DNA from 2 places in the Bacillus sp. XB1 genome. Region 2 is predicted to be linked to the other one. Evidence: riboswitches for the same ligand, from Rfam matches in the RefSeq annotation. Region 2 holds a riboswitch; the other holds the start of a gene.

Region 1 (3,425 bases), on a different contig from region 2:
CAGCATTACCGATGGGTATTGTTATTGCGCTTTGTGAAGTAGGAGCAGTGTTATGTTATCTATTTATGGCCAGAAGAAGTGAGAAACAGTTTGAACTGCAGCAAAAACAAAATCTAGAGGCTTAACAAAAAAGAACTGATTCAAAGGGAATGTTTGAATCAGTTCTTTTTTCATTTCTTTGAAATACCTCATACAGTTTTGTAAGGTGATGTAGTAAAGCATTGCAAAAGTTATTTGTATAAAGTGACGATACTGTGACAAACATGTTGGTATATATATTACGGTGTCGTCTTAAGTGTAAAAAGTAGGATGTTCTCGGTATAATAACAAGTGGAGATAAAAGAAACTATAATGAGTAATAGTTGTAGATAAAAGGAGAAGAAGAGATGAAGAAGGTTTTGGGTATTGCCGTAATGGGAGGAATGCTCCTTCTAGCAGGATGTAATGGAAATAAAGATACGAAAGAACCGAAAGAAAAGGTAGAGCAATCTACAGAACAAACAGAAGAGATGAAAGAATACCGTGCAGTACATGAAAAATACGATATGAAAATGAATAAAGAAATTAATAAAGCACTGCAGTTATTTGAAGTAGCAAAAGAAAAGGGCGGTAAGGAAATAACGACTGCTACATATAAAGAAGATGTGCAAAAGGTAACAACGAGCATGTTAGAAGATATTGATCATATACGTAAAGAAATTCGTGTTCCGAAGTCGAAAGAGCAAGAACATGAAGTATATGTTGGTTTCTTGAATGAATCGGAGCAAGCAATGAAAAAATTACAGAAGTTAGCTAAAGAAGAAGATTCATCGTTGATTCGTGATATAGAAATTAATTTTGCAACAGCATCGACATACTATAAACGTTTTCAAGCAGAAACGAAAAAATAACCTTGCCTGTGCAAGGTTATTTTTTCTTATTACCATCTCCGTCTTCATCTTCATCTTCATCCTCGGATACTAATACCTTCTGCTCTTCGTGAAATTCGGAAATAGTTTGCCCGGTAATATTATCGAAAGGAGTATAAAAAAGTAATACGTTTCTTTTTAATAAAGAGTTTATAGAAGCCGATGATGACAAGTATAACGATTGTTAAGGGTAATCCTATAGTAGCAAGAAGTAAGGGGTCCATCTTATAACTCCTTTAACATCATTTCTTTTTATTATAAGCTGAAAAATGTAATTTCGATAAATGGATTAAAAACTGATTTTTCTAAATATACCCAATTTGATTGACTTTTCATTTTTTCAGAATTATAATTCGAAATATACAATTTGAACCAAATAATAATATAGCAATTTACTTATCCAGAGAGGTAGAGGGACTGGCCCTATGACACCTCAGCAGCGGGTTCTGTAGTAGGAACACCGTGCTAATTCCAGCAAGCAAGTCTTGAAAGATAAGTGATGGGCCTTTGTTTATTAAGCCTTGATCTTATTTTTTAAGATCAAGGCTTTTTGTATTCTAAAAAGAGAAAAGGGAGTAATGGAAAAAGTACGTTCATAAAACTAAGTAAATATATGTGTTTAGGGGGTTATTGAAGTGTATGTAATTAAAAAATTATCAGTTATGGTGTTCACGCTATGGGTTATTACGACGGTGACATTTCTAATTATGCATATTATTCCGGGGGATCCATTTTCATCAGATGCAAAAATCTTTCCTGAAGAAGTGATCCAAAACATGAGAGCGAAGTATCACCTTGATGAACCGTTGTGGAATCAATATGTGGCTTATTTAGACGGTGTAGTTCATTTTGATTTTGGTGAATCTGTTCAATCAACCGGGCAAGGTGTATCAGAAATTATAACAACTGGCTTTGGTCCATCAGCAATTATTGGTCTACAAGCACTTGTTATTTCGTTGTTAGTCGGAATTGCTGCAGGTACATTTGCTGCTCTATATCATGGGAAAGTAATTGACTATAGTGTGAGTTTGCTCGCAATTCTAGGTATTTCTATTCCAAGTTTTATTTTAGCACCACTATTTATACAAGTATTCGCTATTCAATTCGAGCTTTTACCAGTAGCCTCTTGGGGAACATTCGAACATACAGTATTGCCATCCTTTGCGTTAGCGTTAGGGCCAATCGCAGTGATTACAAGGTTTGTTCGTTCTAATATGATCGAAGTACTGCAGAGTGATTATATTAAGTTAGCAAGAGCAAAAGGCATACCAATTAAGAAGATTATTATAAGACACGCTCTTCGAAATGCGATTGTTCCAGTACTTACATTTGTTGGACCGTTAATGGCTGGACTCTTAACGGGGACTTTCGTTATTGAAAAAATCTTTTCAATTCCTGGCCTAGGAAAATATTTTGTAGATAGTATTTTTAACCGAGACTATCCGGTGATTATGGGAACAACAATTTTCTATAGTGCATTATTAATTACTTGTATTTTCATTACAGATATTATTCACCGTATTGTTGATCCACGTATTCGTTCTATTACGTAAGGAGGGGGATGTTTAGATGGGGGCTTATGAAATTAATGACCAGTTATTAACAAATGAAGAGAAAAAAGAATTAACGATAAATAAAAATCAGCAAACGATTAGCAGAAAGAAAGAAGTGTTTCGTAAGTTTATATCGAATCCAATCGCAGTTTTAGGAACAGTGACGTTATTGCTAATTATTGTTTTCTCGCTTATTGGCGAAAGTTTAACTTCATTTACTGCGAGTGAACAAGTAAAAGAGGCAACAAATTTACCGCCGAGTAGTGAACATTGGTTTGGAACAGATGATCTAGGGAGAGATATTTGGGCACGTACTTGGGCTGGTGGGAAGATTTCACTAACAGTTGGATTAGTAGCAGCTGCCCTCGATATAGGGCTCGGTGTACTGATTGGTGGATTTAGTGGATATGTGAGAGGGCGTAATCGCCTTGGAACGTTAATTGATGAGTGGATTATAAGAGGAATTGAAGTATTATACGGCATCCCATATTTATTAATTGTTATTTTACTATTAATTGTTATGAAACCAGGTCTTTTCACCATTATTATCGCCCTTGCATTAACGGGATGGATTGGAATGGCTCGTCTCATTCGAGCACAAGTATTGTCTTTAAAACAACGAGAGTTTGTTATTGCAGCAGAGCGATTAGGTACATCACATATGAAAATTATATATGGGCATTTAATTCCGAATTTAACAGGGATTATTATCGTCAATTTATCATTTACAATTCCAGCAGCTATTTTTTCAGAATCATTTTTAAGCTTTATAGGACTTGGGGTACAATCACCAGCGGCAAGTTGGGGGACGATGACGAATGATGCACTCGGGACATTATTGAGCGGAGAATGGTGGCAGCTATTTTTCCCAGCAATCATGATTGCACTCATTATGTTCGCATTTAATGCAATTGGTGATGGTTTGCAAGATGCAATTGATCCAAAAATCGTCAAACGGAATCGA
Region 2 (3,425 bases):
GCATTACCAGCATTAGCGATAGCTGGTTTAGGTGCTCGTGACATTATGGGATTTTGTGTTGTGAACTTACTATATGCGGGTTTTATCATTAGTCTATGCTTCTTATTTATTTAAACGAAAAGCTAGTTTTATACTAGCTTTTTTACATAATAAATCACTTATTTCCCATGCAATTTATAATCTTCTCCCACTCTATCTCCGTAAGATGTAATGACTCAAATGCAAAAAAATCTTCGCAAATTTTTCCGATCAAGTGTAGATGTTCACTCAAAAAATTCCACTGTAACGCTTTAGGAAGAAAATATGTTTCATATTCTTTACTTCCCCGTACTACCTCATCAACTTCTCTTTCACAAATTCCTCTTATCAAGTAGTCATTTCTTAACTCTATTTGAATTTGCTGAAATGTTTTACTACATTTTTTCAATTGAAGTAAACACGTAACATACTTCCGAAAAAGTTCGCCGTCATACTGAATACAGTTTATAATACGGTCGACTTCATTCATAATGTACGAGCCTTTTCTTCTATTTGTAATAACCATTTTTCACGCTTTGATACTTTACTCGTTTTCACAGATTGAAACACTGAACGTTTTATATCGCGAATGCCACAAAAACGTAAAACACCTCTCTTCATCATAATCCAATCTGCTGATCGATATAATAGTGCGACGTACCATAGGGGCGAGTCTAACTTATTAATAACCCATGCTTTTTTCCCTTGCAATAATCCTTTCGACAGAGCCCCTTCATATTTATAAGCAAATCCAGCTACGAAAATACGATCGATAAATCCTTTTAAAATTGCTGGCATCCCCCACCACCATATTGGATAGATGAATAAAAGTGTATCTACTTCTTCTACTAACGTTCTGTACCGAGCTGTTTCTTCTTCATTTACTAAATCACGTCTTTTCTTCTCTTCATTAAATACGAGGACTGGATCAAATTGTTCTTTGTATAAATCAAGCAGCGTAACTGAATGATTTGTTTCCGGTAGTCCTTTTTGCACATGATTGAAAATCGCCGCGTTAAAACTTGAAGGATTAGGATGAGCGTATACAATTAGTACGTTCACTACATAACAACTCCCTCTATACATTAAAGTTTCTCCTTCTTTAACATCTTCTCTACAATTTGCACGTTTTTCGAACTTTGCAATAATCGATTCAATAATATAAGTAATTCTTCTTTTTCTAAATCTTTCAGTTTCTCTTTAACTGCACTCTCACCAGCACCTTGAATATCATAAACAACTGCCGCCATATGCTTACAAAGATTCTCATATGGACATTCGCAGCTACTTTCTGAAAAATCTTCGAGATCGATAACTACTTCATAATTTCCTGCATTTCCAGTAACGAAAGCAAACACTTTTTTATCATGTATTTCAACATCTTCTACATGTCCATCTTCATAATATTCATATCCCTTATCTACAATGTACTTTGGGATCCATTTCGTTATATCTTTTAATAAGTAAGCGTACATAATTGTACCCCTTCCTTTAATTCCCTTTTGACTTCAAAAATCCTGTATGTTATTCTAATAACTGTCAAATAGCAAGTCTATATGACAAAACGACTGACACCTATTCGGCGAAGGTGTCTCTTTTCATTTGCAGCCGATATGAATTGCCTCTTTCAGGCACATTCAATTTTTGACACTACACACTCAACACCATTCCCTGTATCAGGCTGCTTTAGCAGTCTTTTACTCTACATACTCCGTTATTTTAAGAAAAAAAGAGAGCTTAGCTCCCTTTTCTCGCCTTATACAATACCCCTTTTTCAGCATAGAGATATTCATCAGCTAATGTAATTTTCCCATCCAGTTTTAGTTCGTCTAATAATCTTGATAAATAAAATTGATGCAACATCTTTTTCGTGAATTTTCCTTCATGATGCGAAACGATATGTTCTTGAATATCTAACAATGATATCGGCTTATCTTGCTCTATCATATATTCATAAACTGTACTACGCAGTTTTACGTATTTTTCGAGTGTCACAGTAATGCGCAACCCCTTTCTTCTTAATATAAATTTTCGTAATCGGTTTTTTTGCAATAAAAAAACCTCTCCGATAAGAAGAAGTTACGTATATATCTTCGTCTTATCTCCCAGAACAAATATGTTCTGCTGGAATTAGCACCTGCATCGCGGTTGCTGGGTTTCATCGGGCCAGTCCCTCCACCTCTCTGGATAAGAAAATATTCACTTAATTCTTACTATACGTAATTCCACTTTAATTGTCAAATAAATATAACAAATTATATTTTCTTCCTTACTGTTCATACTACCCATATACGAACACGCAAGGAGGATTATGAAATGCATCAAAATGCTCGCGGATATGTACAAGATTCTTTTCAATCATTACAAGAAGCTAAAAATTGTTTAGAAGAAGCGCTCGAAACAGTTGAAAAAGATTTTAATCGCGCTCGTATTGAACAATCACTTTATGCTGTTGAACAAGCTATTCAACGTTGCGAGTACACCGTTCACATTTTAGAAAAAGATTAAAAACTTCCCATCAATTGATGGGAAGTTTTTTCAAATGGCATACTTCATAATTATTGCCGTTATAATTAAAAAATATACAGAATTAGCAATTTCTAAAATTCCTACTTTTATAATAGAAATTTTTTTGCCATACAACACAATTGCTCGAATGACACTTGGTATAAAAATAAGAGAACACCAGGGATTAATCACAAATATGATTATTGTTAATACGATATGATATCCCCAAGATATAAGACGATACTTCGGGTTATTTTTTTCACGAATCATCGTTTTCACATAGAACGTACTACCTAAAAAGTATAAAAATGAAATAAGTGCAATGAATATAGCTGTATGATCGATTTGCTTCATTGAAAAGGAATAACTAATTAATCCACCGATACAAAACACAATAATCGCACAAATATCATTTAATAGTGCTCTTTCATTTTTTTGACGAGCGTAATACATATTCACTATAAATAATGGAATCATTACTATTACGAATAAAAGAATTCGCCACTCATATAATAAAGAAATCATCCCAAATAGGAACGCAATGCTGAAATAAACAATGGCAGCTTGTAAAAACTCTTTTTTTCGTCTTTGCTTTATGTATGTAAGAAATGGATACGTGGCTAAATAGATAAAAAACCACGCTAAAAACAATGGAATATGATAAATAGTAGGTTTCCCAAGTATGACACTTAATAAAAAAGGAATAACAAGCATAGCCCATGCACCATGTTGCTTCGGAATAACTAACTTCATTAACTATACACCTCCCTTTTGAAAAAAGTTCTCACCTACCATTATACAAATAATTTTATATAATAACGGATGTATATTAAATCGATTTTTTGACAAAAAAATGCTCCTTACAATATGTAAGAAGCATGAAAGAGGCAAACGAATAT

Evidence for each region. Region 2 has a riboswitch for S-adenosylmethionine ahead of ACK1U5_RS02110 (hypothetical protein). Riboswitches for the same ligand answer to the same signal wherever they lie in the genome.
Region 1: another riboswitch for S-adenosylmethionine. It lies ahead of ACK1U5_RS26520 (ABC transporter permease); the one in region 2 lies ahead of ACK1U5_RS02110 (hypothetical protein).

Annotation. Positions count from the first base shown of each region.
Region 1 covers NZ_JBNRIL010000007.1:65,985-69,409, reverse strand. The annotation lists gene ACK1U5_RS26535 (multidrug effflux MFS transporter) at 1-125, shown strand, start outside; gene ACK1U5_RS26530 (hypothetical protein) at 387-890, shown strand; partial or broken gene ACK1U5_RS26525 (DUF3951 domain-containing protein) at 907-1,132, opposite strand; SAM riboswitch class I at 1,302-1,407, shown strand; gene ACK1U5_RS26520 (ABC transporter permease) at 1,544-2,461, shown strand; gene ACK1U5_RS26515 (ABC transporter permease) at 2,478-3,425, shown strand, end outside.
Region 2 covers NZ_JBNRIL010000001.1:423,830-427,254, reverse strand. The annotation lists gene ACK1U5_RS02130 (short-chain fatty acid transporter) at 1-114, shown strand, start outside; gene ACK1U5_RS02125 (group-specific protein) at 155-508, opposite strand; gene ACK1U5_RS02120 (NAD(P)H-dependent oxidoreductase) at 505-1,080, opposite strand; gene ACK1U5_RS02115 (SWIM zinc finger family protein) at 1,104-1,493, opposite strand; gene ACK1U5_RS02110 (hypothetical protein) at 1,756-2,013, opposite strand; SAM riboswitch class I at 2,114-2,212, opposite strand; gene ACK1U5_RS02105 (hypothetical protein) at 2,335-2,526, shown strand; gene ACK1U5_RS02100 (YwiC-like family protein) at 2,557-3,279, opposite strand.